DNA from 3 places in the Bradyrhizobium sp. USDA 3311 genome. Region 1 is predicted to be linked to each of the others. Evidence: predicted binding sites of a transcription regulator. Region 1 holds the regulator's gene; each other region holds the start of a gene.
The links. Region 1 encodes LexA, which represses DNA repair genes until DNA is damaged. Its sites were predicted from a motif close to TGTTCNNNNTGTGTTCNG; they were not measured.

Region 1 (6,200 bases):
ATGAGACTTTCGGCTCAATCGACCCGAACCCAGGCTGCCCCCGTCCAGAGACAGAACGGTCGCCCATCGCGCCGGGCGGTCGTGTCACGAATGAACGGAAAGGACCTCTCGGGCGTTGTGTGGGTCCCCAACGAGGAGCCCGCCATGCAGAACATTGCAGAGCATATGGAAGTCATCGGTGCCGACGGCGTCCACATCGGCACCGTCGACAAGGTCGAGGGCCATCGGATCAAACTGACCAAGAAGGACAGCGGCGAGGGCAGCCACAGGGGCCATCATCACTTCATCGACAAGGGCCTCGTCGCCGGCGTCGAGGGCAACAAGGTCCGGCTGTCGGCCAAGGCGGATGTCGCCGTGACGATGGAAGAGGAAAAGTAGGGCTCGATCGAGTTCGTTCCTGATCTGTACCGCTATTCGCCGCCCTGCACGTTCCGGTAGCCTCGGCCTCCGTCGCGTATCGCAAGGTGCAGGGAATGGCAGAGCCGGGCCGGCCAGCACGGTCCCAAGGGATTGCGGGGACCTGGCCCGTTGGCCGGGCTGCTCCGGCCGGCGGGTTTGCGCCGGCGGGCTTTGGCGCCTGGCCCGCACTCGTCGAGGCGATGCGCGGATGGATGCGCGCGGAGGCCGGCGCCGGGCGGCTGTTGCCGTGGGTGCCGGTCGCCTTCGGCAGCGGCATCGCACTCTACTTTACCGCCGATCACGAGCCGGTGCTGTGGGTCGTTGCCGCGATAGCGGCCGCGCTCATGCTTGGCGCCGTCCTGTTGCGGCGGAGCCGGCTGTTCGCCCCCGCGATCATGATCGCGGCGATTGCGGCCGGTTTTGCCGTGGCGACCTGGAAGACGGCGCGCATTGCTCACACCGTTCTCGCAAAACCGCTCTATTCGGTGTCGTTGTCGGGCTTCGTCGAGACGCGCGACATCCGCGAGCGCACCGACCGTTTCGTGCTGCGTGTCACCGCGATGGAGGCGCAGCGGAGCGAGGTGAAGCTGGAGCGCGTGCGCCTCTCGGTGCGCAAGGGGACTGCGCCGGAGGTCGGCAGCTTCGTGCAGTTGAAGGCGCGGCTGATGCCGCCGATTTCGCCGGTGCGCCCCGGCAGCTACGATTTCTCGCGCGACATGTTTTTCCAGGGCATCGGCGCCTCCGGCTTCGTGATGGGGGCGATCGCGGCTGCGGTGCCGCCCGATGCCGGTGGCTTGCGGCTGCGCTATGCCGCCTTCATGCAGGGCCTGCGCGATGCGATCGACGCGCGCATCCGGGCAATGCTCGAAGGCGACAATCGCGCGATCGCGACGGCGCTGCTGACGGGGCGGCGCGACGCGATCACCACGCCCGTCAACGATGCCATGTTCATTTCAGGGCTGGGCCATGTGCTCTCGATCTCCGGTTACCACATGGCGGTGGTCGCCGGCGTCGTGTTCTTCGCGGTCCGCGCGCTGCTCGCTCTGATTCCGGGACTGGCGGTCGGCTTCCCCATCAAGAAATGGTCGGCGGCTGCGGCGCTGGTGGCCGCCGCATTCTATCTGCTGCTCTCGGGCGCGGAGGTCGCGACGCAACGCTCGTTCTTCATGACCGCCGTGGTGCTGATCGCCGTCATGGTCGACCGACGCGCCATCACCTTCCGCACGCTTGCCGTGGCCGCGTTGATCGTGCTCGCGGTCGCGCCCGAAGCGCTGGTGCATCCGAGCTTCCAGATGTCGTTTGCGGCAACGCTGGGGCTGGTTGCGCTGGTGCAGATCGGCATGCCGAACCTGTTCGCTTCGCCCGATCATTCGGCGACCGCGCGCATCGCGATGTGGGGCGGCCGCGAGATCGCGATGCTGTTCCTGGCCTCGCTGATCGCGGGGCTTGCGACCACGCCCTATGCCGCCTTCCACTTCCACCGCGTCACCCCGTTCGGCGTGCTTGCCAACCTCGGGGCGATGCCGGTGGTGTCGGCGCTGGTGATGCCGGCGGGACTGCTCGGATTGCTCGCGGCGCCGTTCGGGCTCGACGGCGTGTTCTGGTGGCTGATGGGGATCGGCATCGACTGGATGGTCGCGGTCTCGCGCTGGGTGGCCGCGCTGCCGGGCGCGGTCGGCCGCATCCCGGCGTTCGGCATTGCGCCGCTGATCGCGGCGAGCCTCGGGATCATCGTGATGGGCCTGCTGCGCACGCCCTTACGCTGGTCAGGCGCGCTGGTGCTGTTGGTCGCGATCCTCTGGGGGCTGGCAGGCCGGCAGCCGGATATCCTGATCGCCGGGGACGGCCAGAGTGTCGCGGTGCGGGGCAGGGACGGGCACCTGCAAATGATCCGGGCGAACAAGGACGGCTTTCTCCTGAAGGAGTGGTTGGCTGCCGACGCCGATCCGCGCGATGCCGGTAGTCCCTCGCTCGCCGCCGGCGTGTCGTGCGACGAGGCCGGCTGCGTGACGCCGCTCGCCGACGGGCGCCTGGTCGCGCTGGCCTTGCGCATCGACGCTCTGGCGGATGATTGCAGCCGCGCTGCGCTGGTGGTGACGGCGCGACCGGCGCCAGCGGATTGTGTGGCGATGGTGGTCGACCGGCAGCGACTCGCGGCGCAAGGCGCGCTCGCTCTGACACGGCGCGGCGACGGCTTTGCGGTTCAGGCGGTGAAAGCGAGAGGCACCGATCGTCCGTGGTCGCCGGCGACCGCCGGCGAGGGCGATTTCAGCGCGAGCCTTGCGCCGCAGGCGGCAGCCCCCCGTAACCGGGACGCGACGCCGTCCGAGGCCGACCTGCAGGCCGAGGATTGAGCGGACGGGCTACAGGTACCAGGCCAGCACGGCTTCGAGCCCAGCACTCCCGATCACCGGCAGGGCCACCATCTGGCTCAGTCCGATTGCGCGGGCCTCCGCGGCTGCGGCCGAGCCGTCGTGCCCGAGATCGTCGTTGAGCGCGGGCATGCCGGTGGCCCAGGCTCCGCCGATGCTGCCGTCGCCCCTGCCGATGGATCTGTCCGCATAGAGCGCGGCAAGGTCTGTCTGCGCGCTGCAATCGCCGGCGCGAAAGACCAGTGCCGAACGGGCCTCGTTCGGCACCCAGATCTCGAAGCGTCGCGCAATCGGCGTCGCCTGTGCGGACAGGAAAGTCAGCACCCAGGTCTGGTCGGTGCCGGTCCGATAGGGCACGCCGACGCCGAGATTGATCCCGACCTCGGCGGCGTCTTCCCAGCGCAGAAAACTCCTGGCGTTGTGCAGGTCCTTGATGATCAGCGGCAGGCCCGCTTTCCAGGTGCGTCCGGGCAGGCCGAAGCCGCGGGGAAACCTGGTGTGGCGGGAGTTGAATTCGAACATGTCGGCGGTGCCATAGTAGCCGTCGACGAGCCCCATCTCGTGGGAGCTATCGGGATCGTTGTGCCAGAGCTCGATTGCGCCGACATGCGCCTCGTCGTCGCCGCAGAACAGCACCATGACGGCCTGCAAGAATTCGCCTGAAAACACCGGCACCGCCACGCCACAGGTGAGGCCGGCCGCGAGCGCCTGGTCGGTCCGCTTGAAATAGGAGTTGGCGAATTTAGTGAGGATCACGGGATGGCCGCTGGCCCAGGCCTTGCCGGGAAGGCCCTCGTCGTATCCGAAGCGCAAGTGCTCGCTCACGGCCTTGAACGCAGACAGCCCTTCGCCGTAGAGGCCGCCGCCGAATTCCAGCCGCATGCGCGTCCGGTCCGGCACCCAGAGTTCAACGACGCGAATGAAGGTTTTCATCGAACGTGTCCGCCGCCTCAAGCCTTTGACAGCATCGGCGATCTGGCCGCGGAACGGACGTTCAAAATTCAGGCAGGGCCGCGCAAACTTCGTGCGATGGGCAGGTGCGAGCCTGATCTCGGCGGAAGATTCCGGAAGACGCAAATCATACCATCTCGCCGGCCACGGCCGGCGATGGCAATTTCAATCCCGGCCCCGACCTCTGCGCCGGGGGGAGGTACATCAGCCGATCGGCAGGCGTGTGATCGTCGGCCTGTCAGCGATGATCTCCGGCTTGTGTTCACGCTCGCCGGCCGGCTGGGTCACCGGCAATTGCAGCACGGTCGCGCGCTGGCCTTCGACGAGTTGCGTCACGAGTACGTATTTGCCGTCGGGGAATTCGATCGCGTCATGATGGCGATCGGGAATGTGCGGATCGATCTTGCCGAACTTGCCGACGCGGGAGTTGATGGTGCGCGTCCAGATCCAGCGATTGTCGTAGCGGACGTTGTCGGCGAAGGCGAGCTCCGTTCCCGGCAGCAGGCAGACCGCGACGGACATGTCGGCCTCGGAGGCGAAGCCGCGCGTCGAGGTGCCGCGGAAGGTGGTCGTGACGATCGTCTCGCCGACTTGTGCGGGACGCGTCGCGACGGCATGCAGGCTGTAGTCACACATCGGGTGCTCCTCATTCAGGGATAGCGACCCGCGCCTCCTTCGGAGGCACTGGCCTCTATCAGAGTGGAAGCATGTTAGCGTCTTCTCGGTTGTAGGCAAATCTGCGGCTTGGCTTCGCAGGCTGCCATCACAATATCTTTTTCAAATGCGTCAGGAACAAAAACCGCTTCCGTGCATTTGGCGTGCATCTTCGTCAGCGACCAGCAGGTGCCGACCAGCCCGAATATTGCCAGGCGGGTTGCGACGGCTGCGCGACGGCGTTGCGCAATTGCTCGCTCGCCGTCGTCGGCGTTGCCTTGCGGGCATGGTGCGACTGCGCGGCGAAGGCTTGCGATGCCGACGCGGATGCTGCGATCAGCGCCACCGTGACGGTGCTCAAAACGATCTTGCGCATTGATTGCCTCCTCGATCTCCAGGGCCACGAAGCGATGAGGGCTTCGTGCGGCGTCGCGAGGATGTAGCGCTAGAGAGGGGCCGGATAATCTGAGCAAAACCAGAAAGACTATCCAGCCGGAGCGGACAATCGTCAACGCGCGGGTCGCCAACCGGCGGGCCGCGCTTTAGGTGATTGTTTGAGCATGATCTCCGCGCAAGCGCGTCCTGCGCTTGTCGCGAGGGAAAACCGCTGCGCACTTTGTGCTAACGCGGCCCTCCAGTCCGGATCACGCTCAGTACTTCCGGTACAGGCCGATCAGCTTGCCCTGAATCTTCACCCGGTTGGGCGGCAGGATGCGGACCTCATAGGCCGCATTGGCGGGCTCGAGCGCGATCGAGGCGCCGCGGCGGCGGAAGCGCTTCAGCGTCGCTTCCTCGTCGTCGATCAGCGCCACCACGATGTCGCCGGTGTCGGCGCTCTCATTGCGCTGGATCAGCGCCATGTCGCCGTCGAGGATGCCGGCTTCGACCATCGAGTCGCCGCGCACTTCGAGCGCGTAGTGCTCGCCCGAGCCGAGCATGTCGGGCGGTACGCTGATGGTGTGGCTGCGGGTCTGCAACGCTTCGATCGGCGTGCCGGCCGCGATACGGCCCATCACCGGCACCGCAACGGGGCGTTCGCCCTCGTCCGCGCTGGAGCTCGCTCGCACCTTGCCGAGATTGCCCTCGATGACGCTCGGCGTGAAGCCACGGCGGTTGCCAGCGGCGGCCTGCAGCTCGGGCAACTTGATCACCTCGATCGCGCGGGCCCGGTTGGGCAGGCGCCGGATGAAGCCGCGCTCCTCCAGTGCGGTGATCAGGCGATGGATGCCTGACTTCGAGCGCAGGTCGAGCGCGTCCTTCATCTCGTCGAAGGAGGGCGGCACACCGCTTTCCTTCAAACGCTCGCTGATGAATCGCAGAAGCTCGTATTGTTTGCGCGTTAACATCTCGACCAAATCCCCCGGTTGATGTCGTTCGATTCCGAGACGGTGAATTCAGCGGCGAGCCGCCAGATGCTCGAAACAAATCATGAACGGACACTATATGTTCGATATGTGTTCCGCAACTGCTTAATTTACCGTGAACGCGACAAAGTTCGCGGAACGCGCAGGACCAGTGCGTTCAGGCGGGCAGTCGCAGCACCTCGCAAGGCGCGCCTGCCTCGGCCTTCGGCGCGAACGGCGCGCGCACGAGAAGTGCCTGCGCCGCAGCGAGATTCGCAAGCAGCGAGGAATCCTGATGATTGACGGGAAGGGCGACAAGCATGCCGTCGTCGCGCCGCTCCAGGCGCGCACGAAGATAGTCCTCGCGCTGGTCATTGGCACCGACATCGCGGCCGAGCACGGCGCGCTCGCGACGATGGTGAATCACGGCGCGGCCCGACAGGGCGCGAATCAACGGCACCATGAACAGGAAGCCGCACAC
Region 2 (6,200 bases), 2.7 Mb from region 1:
CCAGGGCAGGAACAGGACGGCGAGCACGACGCCGGCGGCGGGCGCCACGACGGCGGCGGCCCACACCGTCCGCAGCATCCGCGCGCGGCGCATCGCGATGAGATCGCCGGCACCCACCGCCACGGCGAGCCCCGCCATCACCAGTACCACGCCGGCACCGCCGACGACGGACTCGAGCCCGAACAGGCCGGAGATCAGCACCGCACCGAGCGCCGGCGCCAGCGCGAAGAAATAGACGAAGTTGCGCGCCAGCGGCTCGACCGGCGGGCGGTAGATGATCGGCGCCTCCTCGCCCTTGGCGAGGAACAGGCCGGTGTTGAGGAAAGTCAGCGCCGGGATCGCCGCCGCGCCAAGCACGAGCCCGCCGAGCAGCCAGGCCGCGTGGATCGCGCGGGCGCTCAGCTCGGCGACCGCAGGCAGGGCCGGCAGGACCAGCGTCTCGGCGCGCATCAGCCAGACCGCATAGGGCAGCGCGAGCACGGCGACAACGATCAGCGCGAACAGCGGATCGAGCGCGAGCAGCGTGCGGCGGCCGCCGGCGGTCGCAAACGCGAAGACGACGAGCAGCAGGAGCAGGAAGACCGCCGCGGGCGTCGTCAGCAGCAAGAGCCCGGCCTCGATCGACCAGGCGAACCAGGCGTTGCCGCGGCGCTGGCCGATGATCTGCCAGGAATGCAGCAGCAGCAGCGCCCACAGCGGCCGCGCCAGCACCAGCGGGCCGAAATCGAGCGCGGGCGAGGAGAAGGCCAGCACCGTCATCGTCAGCAGCACGGCCAGCACCGCCTGCTGCGAGCCGACCACGGCGCGGGAGAGATGGTAGAGCGCGATGAAGGTCGCGATCTCGCAGACCTCGGCCAGCACATAGACGCCGAACATGTGGCCGCCCGCGGCGCGATAGGCGATGTCGGCGAGCCAGACCGGCAGCGGCGGGCCGAGATCGGTGCCGACCTGGTATTCCCTGCCGAAGGCCAGGAGGGTCGCAAGGGTGCCGGGCGGGCTGCGATAGAACGCCAGCGCCACGAACAGCCACATCGCGGCCTGGAGCAGCACGACGATCCACACGATCAGCCGCGGCCGGGCGCGAATGAGCTCGATGACCAGGGAGGTAAACCGCATGCAACGCCCGAAAGATGCAGCCAACCCGTCCAGCCGGCCCTATTCGCTCACGAGTGTTTTGATAAAGGGCGCTACGCGTTGTGGCAACGACCGTCTGCTCGTCATGCCCGGGCTTGTCCCGGGCATCCACGTTCTTCGTACCTCGGCAAAGACGTGGATGGCCGAGACATAGGCGAGCGGAAGCGACGCCATTCTTCGGACGGCTAGGCCCGGCCATGACGATGTGGAGGTTGCGGGACTAAACCCTAGAGATTCGCCGACGCGTCGATCTCAACGCTTGCTTCCACCTGCACCTCGACCTCGGTCGCCGCGAACAAGTCGCGCACCGGCTCGGCTGTCCAGGGCATGTGCTTGGCGCGGGCGGCGGCGACGGGGGCGAAGAAGCTGCGGTGGTGGACGGTCGGGCCGAGGCGGTTCAGCGCGTCGAGATGCTCGGGGACGCCGTAGCCCTTGTGCTGCTCGAAGCCGTAGCCCGGGCAGTCCTGCGCCAGCGCGCACATCAGCCGGTCGCGCGTCACCTTGGCGACAATGGACGCCGCCGCGATCGACAGGACGATGCCGTCGCCGCCGATCACGGCCTCGCAGTCGCATGCCGTATCGAGCCGGTCGCGGCCGTCGACGAAGACGTGGCGGGGCGCCTCGGGCAGCGCCACCACGGCGCGCTTCAGCGCCCACAGCGAGGCGCGCAGGATGTTGTCGCGGTCGATCCGCGCGGGCGAGGCGACCGCGACCGAGACCTGCGCGGTGGCGCAGATCTTGTCGAACAGCTTTTCGCGCTGCTCCGCCGTCAGGCGCTTGGAATCGTCGATGCCACGGGGAATGCGGTCGGGGTCGAGAATCACTGCGGCCGCCACCACGGGACCTGCGAGCGGCCCGCGGCCGGCCTCGTCGCAGCCCGCAACCGGCCAGATGCCGCGCTTGATCAGCGCGCGCTCGCGGCGGAAGCTCGCCTTGACGGGCGCGGCCTCCTTTACAGCAGCCTTCTTTGGCGCGTCCTTGGCCGGTCTTTTGGCGGATTTATCCCGAATCATGGCGGGGATCGTGCGCAAGCGGCCCTGCTTGCGCAACCGGGAACCCCTCGCAATTCCCGTTATTCAGGCGAGCCGCCTACTCGGCCAGATGCACCCGCCGGTCCTCACCGACCTCGATGCCCGGCGCGACCACGACCTCCCAGGGATGGCCGTCGGGGTCGGCGAAATAGCCGGAATAACCGCCATAGTCGGTCTCGTGCGCCGCTTTCAGCAGCGCGGCGCCCTTGTCGACAGCGAAGGCCAGCACCGCATCGACCTCCTCGCGCGTGGCGCAGTTCCAGGCGAGCGTGATGCCGCGGAAGGTCGTCGCCTGGGCTTATCCGGCAAGGCCGCGTCGGCCGCGAGCTGGTCCCAGTGAAACAGGGCAAGCACCGGACCGCCGGTATCGTAGAAGGCGACGGCCTCGCCGGTCGCCTTCAGCCGGCGCGAAAAGCCCAGCGCATCATAGAACGCGATGCTGGCGCGAATGTCGCTCACACCCAGCGTGATGACCGTGAGCCGCGGCACCGGGGGCGGCAGTTCCTTACTCATGACACACCTCGTTCGCCTCGGCTCCTAGAACAGGCTGAGCTGATCGCCGTTCCGCTTCGGCCGCGCGAAGTGATCCATCGTCAGTTTTGCGCGACGCTTGTTGAGCCCCAGCCTGTCGCAGGCGATCTCGAAGCGGCGGCCGATGGTCCAGGCCATCGGGCCGGTGCCCTTCATGCGCTCGCCCCATTTCGCGTCGTAGTCGCGGCCGCCGCGCATGTCGCGGATCAGCGTGAAGACGTGGCGATAGCGGTCCGGATAGTTCGCCATCAGCCATTCGCGGAAGAGGTCGCGCACCTCCAGCGGCAGCCGCAGCAGCACGTAGGAGGCTTCCTTGACGCCGGCATGGGCGGCCGCATCGAGAATTCGCTCGATCTCGGAATCGTTCAGCGCGGGAATCACTGGCGCGACCATCACGGTGGTGGGAATGCCGGCATCGGAGAGCTGCTTCAGCGCCTCCAGCCGCTTCGGCGGCGTCGAGGCCCGCGGCTCCATGGTGCGCGCCAGCTTTGGATCGAGCGAAGTCACCGAGATCGCGACCTTGGCGAGGTTGCGCTTGGCCATGCGCGAGAGAATGTCGATGTCACGCACCACCAGCGCCGATTTGGTGACGATGCCGACGGGATGACCAGCGCGCTCCAGCACCTCCAGGATGCCGCGCATGATTTTTCGCTCGCGCTCGATCGGCTGATAGGGATCGGTGTTGGTGCCGATCGCGATCATCCGCGGCTCATAGCCTGCTGCTGCGAGCTCCTTCTCGAGCAGCGCCGGGGCCTCCGGCTTGACGAACAGTTTGGACTCGAAGTCGAGCCCGGGCGACAGGCCGAGATAGGCATGGGTCGGCCGCGCGAAACAGTAGACGCAGCCGTGCTCGCAGCCGCGATAGGGGTTGATCGAGCGGTCGAAGCCGATATCGGGGGAATCGTTGCGGGTGATCACCTTGCGCGAGGTGTCGACCGCGACCGTGGTCTTGAATGGCGGCAGCTCTTCCAGGCTCTGCCAGCCGTCGTCGAAGGCGACGCGCGCCTCGGCCTCATAGCGGCCGCTGGCGTTGGACTGCGCGCCCCGCCCCCGCCTGCGCTGCTTGTCGATGGCGACAGCGAGCTCGGGGAAATCAGAAGGCGCACCCGCCGGCTCGGAGGGCGCCGTGACCGGCGGGTGCTTGAGAGCATGAGAGGATGCTGGACTCATGAAGCCAAGATAGCACGCCAAAGGAACAAATCAAGAACAAGAACAAAAAACGTGAAAACAACCCCATGCACAGTAGAGGCGCCCAAACTTCGGGCGCCTGCCTTTGACCTCACGCAACATCGCCGTCACCACGATCTCGTTTGATGCCGCGAAGGATCGATCGCGCCGGAACTCGGTTGGTGACGATCCCGGGTGAAGGTCGGCAGGAACATGACAAATCAACAACAATCGGCCGCCGCGAGCAGCGACCTCGATCTCCTTGATCGCTACTGGCGCGCCGCCAACTACCTCTCCGTCGGGCAGATCTACCTGCTCGACAACCCCCTGCTGCGCGAACCGCTGCGGGCCGAGCACATCAAGCCGCGTTTGCTCGGCCATTGGGGCACGACGCCCGGCTTGAACTTCATCTACGCCCATCTCAACCGCGTCATCCGCGCGCTGGACCTCAACGTGCTCTATGTCTGCGGTCCCGGCCATGGCGGCCCGGGCATGGTCGCCAACACTTATCTCGAAGGCAGCTACAGCGAGATCTATCCTAACATCGCGCGCGATGCGGACGGATTGCGCAAGCTGTTCCGGCAGTTCTCCTTCCCCGGCGGCATCCCGAGCCACGCCGCGCCGGAGACGCCCGGCTCGATCCACGAAGGCGGCGAGCTCGGCTACGCGCTGGTGCACGCCTATGGCGCGGCGCTGGACAATCCCGACCTGGTCGTCGCCTGCGTCGTCGGCGACGGCGAGGCCGAAACCGGCCCGCTCGCGGCGTCCTGGCACTCCAACAAGTTCCTGAACCCGGCGCATGACGGCGCGGTACTGCCGATCCTGCACCTGAACGGCTACAAGATTGCCAACCCGACCGTGCTCGGACGAATGTCTGACAGCGAGATCCGCGATCTGTTCCGCGGGTTCGGCCACGAGCCCCTGTTCGTCGAGGGCGACGATCCCAAATTGATGCACCGGATCATGGCGGATGCGCTCGACGTCGCATTCGCCAGCATCCGCTCGATCCAGCAGCACGCCCGCGACGGGCGCAAAAACGTCGAGCGGCCACGCTGGCCGATGATCGTGCTGCGCAGCCCGAAGGGCTGGACCGGTCCGAAGGAAGTCGACGGCAAGAAGGTCGAAGGTTTTTGGCGCGCGCATCAGGTGCCGGTCGCAAGCTGCCGCGAGAACCCTGCGCATCTGAAGGTGCTCGAAGACTGGATGCGCAGCTACGAGCCGGAGAAACTGTTCGACGCGAGCGGCGCGCTCGTCCCCGAGCTCCAGGCGCTGGCACCCGAGGGCAATCGCCGCATGGGCGCCAATCCGCATGCCAATGGCGGGTTGCTGAAGAAGGAGCTGAAGCTGCCGGACTTCCGCAGCTTTGCCGTCGAAGTGCCGCAGCCCGGCGCCGTCACGGGAGAAGCGACGCGCGAGCTCGGCAAATTTTTGCGCGACGTCATCCGCCTCAATGCGCAAGAGCGCAACTTTCGCATCATGGGTCCGGACGAGACGGCGTCAAACCGGCTAGATGCGGTGTTCGAGACGACCGAACGTGTCTGGATGGAGCCGATCGAGCCTTACGACGTGCATCTTGCGCAGGACGGACGCGTGATGGAGGTGTTGAGCGAGCATCTCTGCCAGGGCTGGTTGGAGGGCTATCTGCTCACCGGACGCCACGGCTTCTTCTCCTGCTACGAGGCCTTCATCCACATCGTGGATTCCATGTTCAACCAGCACGCCAAATGGCTGAAGGTGACGCGGCACCTGCCGTGGCGGCGGCCGATCGCCTCGCTGAACTATCTGTTGACCTCGCATGTCTGGCGCCAGGACCATAACGGCTTCAGCCATCAGGATCCCGGCTTCGTCGACCTCGTCGCCAACAAGAAGGCCGACATCGTTCGCATCTACTTCCCGCCTGACGCCAACACGCTGCTGTGGATCGCCGATCATTGCCTGCGGACGTACAACCGCATCAACGTGATCGTCGCCGGCAAGCAGCCGGCGCCGCAATGGCTGTCGATGCAGGACGCCGCCACGCATTGCGATGTCGGCATCGGCATCTGGAGCTGGGCGGGCACGGAAGACGCGGGCGGCGAGCCCGATGTGGTGATGGCCTGTGCCGGCGACGTGCCGACATTGGAGACGCTTGCCGCCGTCGACCTGCTGCGCAAGGCGCTGCCGGATCTGAAAATCCGCGTCGTCAACGTCGTCGACCTGATGACGCTGCAGCCGCAGGACCAGCATCCGCACGGCCTGTCCGACCGCGACTTCGACAGCCTGTTCACGCGCGACAAGCCGGTGATCTTCGCCTATCACGGCTATCCCCATCTGATCCACCGGCTGACCTATAACCGC
Region 3 (6,200 bases), 4.1 Mb from region 1:
CGCAGCAGCTTCTGGCCTTGCGCGTCCGGCTTGGCGATGTCTTCCAGCACCGAGGCCGGCGCCTCGGCATTGGTGCGGACATTCGGCAGGCCGATATCCGCGTAACGCGCAAGTTGGATGTCGCGCGCCGCCGCCACGCGTGCGGCGACCTCGGCCGATCCCTCCGCCGGTGGCGGCAGGATCAGGTCGGTCGCGGTCACCGCCGGGACCTCGATGCGCAAATCGATGCGGTCCATCAAGGGCCCCGAGATGCGCGCCTGGTAGTCGCCGGTGCAGCGATCGATGCGGCCGCGCTTGCAGGCATAGCCGGGCTCGAACGCGTTGCCGCAGCGGCAGGGATTCATCGCAGCGACCAGCATGAAGCGGGCAGGGTAGGTGACGCGATGATTGGCGCGGGACACCGAGACCTCGCCGTTCTCCAGCGGCTGGCGCAGCGAATCCAGCACGCGCGGATCGAACTCCGGCAGCTCGTCGAGGAACAGCACGCCCTGATGCGCGAGCGAGATCTCGCCGGGCTTGGCGCGCATCCCGCCGCCGGTGAGCGCGGCCATGCTGGCGGAATGATGCGGCGAGCGGAACGGGCGCCGCGCGGTCAGCGCGCCGCCCTCGATCTCGCCGGCGACGGAGGCGATCATCGAGACCTCGAGCAGCTCGCCCGGCGACAGCGGCGGCAGGATCGAGGGCAGGCGCGCCGCCAGCATCGACTTGCCGGCGCCGGGTGCGCCGATCATCAGCAGGTGATGTCCGCCGGCGGCGGCGATCTCCAGCGCCCGCTTGGCGCTTTCCTGGCCCTTGATGTCGCGCAGGTCGAGCTTTGAGGCGGCGGCCTCGTGCACTTTCGGCGAGGGCCGCGACAGCACCTGCGTGCCCTTGAAGTGGTTGGCGATCTGGATCAGCGATTGTGCGGCGATGATCTGGATGTCCGGGCTCGCCCAGGCCGCTTCCGAGCCGCAGGCGGCCGGACAGATCAAGCCTTCCTCGCGCACATTGGCGCCGATCGCGGCGGGAAGAACGCCGGCCACAGGCGCGATCGAGCCGTCGAGGCCGAGCTCGCCGAGCACGGTGAAGCCGGTCAGCGCATCCGGCGGAATTGCGCCGATCGCCGCCATCAGCCCGAGCGCGATCGGCAGGTCGTAATGGCTGCCTTCCTTGGGCAGATCGGCCGGGGCCAGATTGACGATGATCCGCCGCGCCGGCAGCGCCAGGCCCGAGGCGATCAGCGCCGAGCGGACCCGCTCGCGCGCCTCGGACACCGCCTTGTCCGGCAGGCCGACGATGGCAAAGGCCGGCAGGCCGGGCGCGACCTGCACCTGCACGTCGACCGCGCGGGCCTCGATCCCTTCAAAGGCGACGGTAGAAACCCGTTGAACCATGCCGAACCAGCCTGCCCTCTTGCACAATCGAGGGTAGCAGAGCCGGCCACCCTCCGCAAGAACAATACGGGAACATGCCCGGCGCCGCGCAAGCCCTAACCAATCGTAAACAGGACGCGGACACTACGCCTCGAATGCAAGCTTCTGTCCTCAGCACATCCCAACGAATGTCCGCTACTCCTAGGGCTGCGGGATGGGCCGTGATCTAACAAGTGAACAATCAAAATGCTTGCAAATCGCCGGAGAAGCGAACGTCGGGTGTGCAGCCGGCTCGCCAAGATTCACTTTGGCGCGGGCTCGCTGCCGCGAGATTGCACGATTACCGATATCTCGGACGGGGGCGTGAAAGTGGTGGCGGAATTCCTGGAAGTGCCGCCGCAATTCACCATCATCTTCGCGCCGGACTATTCCCGCCAGTGCCGCCTGCGCTGGCGCATCGGCTGCGAGTTCGGCGCCGAGTTCACCGATTAGGCTTTGGGGCTCACGTCCTTAACGGGAATTTAGCGTTAATCGGTAAGCATCCCTGATCAGTCGCCGAGTGATCAGAGTATGTCCAAGCGTTTGTCCCTTGCCTCTCGCCCGGCGAGATATCTGCTGTCCGCGCTTGTGCTCCTTGCCCTCGGCGGCTGTCAGACCACTGGCATCGAGGACATCACCGGCGCGCTCGGCGGCAAGTCGGAAGCCGCGAGCAAGGCAGACGGCAAGCCGGACATGGACGCACTGCGCGAGCGTTATCGCGCCAAGCCCAGCGATCCCAACGTCGCGCTCGACTACGGCAAGGCGCTGCGCGAGAGCGGGCAGAGCGCCCAGGCGGTCGCGGTGCTCGAGCAGGCCGTGCTCGGCCATCCCCGCAACAAGGCGCTGCTCGCCGGCTACGGCCGCGCGCTCGCCGACAACGGCAATTTCCAGCAGGCTTTCGACGTTCTGAGCCGCGCGCATACGCCGGAGGATCCGGACTGGCGCATCCTGTCGGCGCAGGGCGCGGCGCTCGACCAGCTCGGCCGCAACGAAGAGGCGCAGCAATATTACGCGACCGCGCTGAAGATCGTGCCGGACGAGCCACAGGTTCTGTCCAATCTCGGCCTGTCCTATGTGCTGCAAAACAATCTGGCGAAGGCCGAACAGGTGCTCGGCCGCGCCCATCAGCGCAATCAGAACGATGCGCGGATCCGTGCCAATCTCGCGCTCGTGCTGGGATTGCAGGGCCGCGAGGCCGAGGCAGAAATTCTCGTGAAGGCAGATTTGCCGCCGGACCAGGCCGCGGCGAAGATCACGGCGCTGCGGCAGCTGCTGGCGAAGAAGCAACAGCAGCGGGCCGAGAAGTAGTCCGCCAACTCGTTGGTTTCTGTTTGACGTGTTGTCTCGACGCTGGCGCCTACGACGCCTTGCGATGCGGCGCGGATGCGCGGCCCGAGCGGCCCTTCAGCTTCTTCAACAGCGGTCCGAGCAGCGAGCGCTTCGGCTTCTTCACCTCGCCGCGCCCGGCAAGGCGGTTCGCCATGTTCTGGAACAGCGCGGTGGTGCGGTGGCTCTTGGAGACCTCCGCGATCATCTGGCCGTTGTTGGCGGCGGTCGAGAACAGCTTCGAATCGAACGGGATCACCGCGATCGGCTGGCTCTCCATGGTCTTGGCGAAGGACTTGACGTCGATCTCCGCGCGCTTGTGCATGCCGACCTGGTTGATGCAGTACAGCGGCGGCCGGTCGTTCGGCCGCGCCGTCTTCAGTACGGTCAGCATGTTCTTGGTGTTGCGCAAATTCGCGAGATCGGGCTCGGCCACGATCACGATGTCGTCGGCGTTGATCAGCGCGCGCCGCGTCCAGCCCGACCATTGATGGGGAACGTCGAGCACGATGCAGGGCGTGGTCATGCGCAGCGTGTCGAACACCGCGTCGAAGGCTTCCGCGCCGAAATCGTAGACCCGGTCAAGGGTGGCGGGCGCGGCCAAAAGGCTGAGGCGCTCGGTGCATTTGGCGAGCAGGCGCTCCATCAGCGCCGTGTCGGGCCGGTCCTGCGACAGCACTGCGTTGGCGATGCCCTGCACCGGGTCCTGGTTGTAGTCGAGGCTCGCGGTGCCGAAGGCGAGGTCGAGGTCGATCACGACGGAATCGAGCGCGAGGTCGCGGGCGATTGTCCAGGCCACATTGTGCGCGACGGTGGACGCGCCGACGCCGCCCTTGGCGCCGACCACCGCGATGACGCGGCCGGTGATGATGGCTTCGGACGCCGAGAACAGGCTGCAGATCGAACGGACCACGTCGATCGTCTCGACCGGTCCCACCACATAGTCGTTGACGCCGCGGCGCACCAGCTCGCGATAGGGCGCGGTGTCGTTGGGATTGCCGATCACGACCACGCGGGTCCCGGGATCGCAGACGCCGGCGAGATCGTCCAGGCCCTCGAGGATGTCGCGCGTGCCGTCGGATTCGATCACGATCACGTTCGGCGTCGGCATCGTCTCATAGACTTCGATCGCCGCGGCGAGGCCGCCTTCCTTGGCGGTCAGGTGCGCCTTGGCCAGCCGGCGATCCTCTCCCGCCGCGGTTACCGCGGCGAGCGTCTGGTCGGTCTCGCAAAAGGCCTGCACCGAGATGCGAGGAACCGGCGCAATGTGCTCCTCGGGGTGCCGCGGATGGTCCGTTTCTTCGTCGTTGACGCTCGTCATTTGCCTGTGTCGCTGAGCTTGGCCTTGTCGGCCTCGGGGCTGGGAGTCGCGATCGCCGCGCCCTTGCGATAGCGATCGAAGGCGATGTCGCGACGTGCGGTATAGACCGGCGTTTCGGCACGCGGCTGCTCGAGGTCGGCGGGGTTGTCGATCATCGCCGCGAGGTTGCGCTGGCTGGCGCAGCCCAGATTGAAGTACGGGTGGTTCTCGTTGTAGCCGGGGTCGAGGATGGACGGACCGACGTCTTCGGGCCACAGCCCGCAGGGACCGGCGACCGCGGCGATGCGGGAATAGCTCAGGCGGATGGTCGGCAGCAGTCCGGGATCCTCGGGCCGATAGGGATGCTGGACGATCGCGCGCGACGGCACGCCGCCGGATGCGAGCACGGAACGGATCTCATGATAGGTCGTCGCGGCGGCACGCGAATTCGCGCTGCCGATCGGCACGTCGACGACGACGGACCCGGTGCCTTCGCGCACCCAGTCTCCGGCGATGCCCGCGACGTCGGACTGCTGTGCGGCCGAGAGGCCGCCTCTCGCCTTGCCGACGAAAATCACGATCGACTTTTTGGCTTCCTGCACCGCGATCGGATGGCGCTGGCGATAATCGGTCGGCACGGTCTGGGTGACGATCTCGCCCGTGGTGTTGCACGCACCCAGCATGACGGAGAGCCCCGTCAGCACCAGCGCGACGCTTAAGCCGCGACGTCGATCGGCCATGGTCTTCGTCATCGCTTGATCCCCTCTTGCCCCGATCCTTGCCCCGTTCCCCAAGCCGTCCGCCGGTCTCAGTCGATGATGAAGCCGAAATCGCCGCGGGCGCCGTCGATCGGATCGACGCGGCGCGCGATGCCATAGAGCCGGTTCATGCGGCCGAGCAGCGCCGTCTGTGCATCCGAGGCCGGCGCGAAGCCGTCGTCGGGCCGCGACAATTCCTTCTGGGCGACCGCGCGCACCACATAGGGCGTCACGATCACCATCAGCTCGGTCTCGTTGTTGACGAAGTCCTGGCTGCGGAACAGCGCGCCGATGATCGGCACCTGGTCGACGCCGGGCAGGCCGTTGATCGCCTGCTTGGTCTGCTGCTGGATCAGGCCGGCCATCGCCATCGAGCCGCCCGAGGGAATCTCGAGCGTGGTCTCGGCGCGGCGGGTCTGGATCGAGGGGATGGTGACTGAGCTGGTCTGGCTCGCGGACACCGCCTGTGTCACGGAGATGGCGTTCTGGTTCGACAGCTCCGAGACCTCGGTCATCACGCGCAGGCTGATACGTCCTTCGCTGAGCACGACCGGCGTGAAGTTCAGGGAGATGCCGAACTTCTTGTAGGTGATCTGGGTGGTACAGACGTGGGTGACCGGATCGCAGGCATATCCTCCCGGGATCGGGAATTCGCCGCCCGCGATGAAGGTTGCGGATTCGCCCGAGATCGCCGTCAGGCTCGGCTCGGCCAGCGTCCGCATCACGCCGGCGGTTTCCATCGCCCGCATCGTGGCGTTGACGGTGGCCACGCCTTTTGCGAGTCCGGTAACACCGAGCCCGTTGCTGCTGACGAGCGGGCCGCCGGAGACCGAGAACGGGTTGGAATTGTTGAAGTTCACGACCGCGGTGCCGGCGTTCAGGCTGGCGCTGAGATCGACGCCCAATTGCTTGACGATGTCGCGGCGCACTTCGCCGACGACGACCTTGAGCATCACCTGGTCGCGGCCGCGCACCACGATGTTGTTGACCACCTTCTCGGAGCCGCCGACCAGCTTTGCGGCGACTTCACCGGCCTGCTGCGCCTCGACCGGGCTCGACACCGAGCCGGTCAGCATCACGCTGTCGCCGATGCCTTCAATTTGCACGCCCGGCAACGACTGGCGCAGCGCGGCACGCATGCCGTTGAGGTCGCGCTTCACCGCGATGTCGTAGGCGGCGACCTGCTGGCCGTCGGCGGTGAAGAACACGACGTTGGTCTGACCGACCTGGCCGCCGATGATATAGGCGCGCTGGGCCGAGCGGATCACCGCGTTGGCGATCTTGGGATCGGCCACCAGCACATCCTTGACCTCGCGGGGCAGGTCGATGACGACCGACTTGCCGACGCCGAGCGACAGGAAGCGCGTCTTCGCCGGCGCGATCGTCCCGACCGATGCCACGCCGAGATCCGGCGCCTGCAGCGGC

Region 2: the regulator LexA is predicted to act here: its motif matches at 3,888-3,905, upstream of ACVWW6_RS39755 (PA0069 family radical SAM protein).
Region 3: the regulator LexA is predicted to act here: its motif matches at 1,431-1,448, upstream of ACVWW6_RS07100 (YifB family Mg chelatase-like AAA ATPase).

The regions. Positions count from the first base shown of each region.
Region 1 covers NZ_JBSSFI010000001.1:5,628,157-5,634,356, forward strand. The annotation lists gene ACVWW6_RS26900 (DUF2171 domain-containing protein) at 145-378, shown strand; gene ACVWW6_RS26905 (ComEC/Rec2 family competence protein) at 474-2,753, shown strand; gene ACVWW6_RS26910 (GAF domain-containing protein) at 2,763-3,704, opposite strand; gene ACVWW6_RS26915 (hypothetical protein) at 3,927-4,358, opposite strand; gene ACVWW6_RS26920 (hypothetical protein) at 4,552-4,752, opposite strand; gene lexA (transcriptional repressor LexA) at 5,027-5,722, opposite strand; gene ACVWW6_RS26930 (molybdopterin molybdotransferase MoeA) at 5,898-6,200, opposite strand, start outside.
Region 2 covers NZ_JBSSFI010000001.1:8,346,823-8,353,022, forward strand. The annotation lists gene ACVWW6_RS39740 (glycosyltransferase family 39 protein) at 1-1,116, opposite strand, end outside; gene ACVWW6_RS39745 (ribonuclease HII) at 1,362-2,147, opposite strand; partial or broken gene ACVWW6_RS39750 (VOC family protein) at 2,224-2,678, opposite strand; gene ACVWW6_RS39755 (PA0069 family radical SAM protein) at 2,703-3,866, opposite strand; gene ACVWW6_RS39760 (phosphoketolase family protein) at 4,077-6,200, shown strand, end outside.
Region 3 covers NZ_JBSSFI010000001.1:1,496,573-1,502,772, reverse strand. The annotation lists gene ACVWW6_RS07100 (YifB family Mg chelatase-like AAA ATPase) at 1-1,373, opposite strand, end outside; gene ACVWW6_RS07095 (PilZ domain-containing protein) at 1,599-1,844, shown strand; gene ACVWW6_RS07090 (tetratricopeptide repeat protein) at 1,923-2,699, shown strand; gene ACVWW6_RS07085 (AAA family ATPase) at 2,749-4,038, opposite strand; gene ACVWW6_RS07080 (CpaD family pilus assembly protein) at 4,035-4,769, opposite strand; gene ACVWW6_RS07075 (type II and III secretion system protein family protein) at 4,826-6,200, opposite strand, start outside.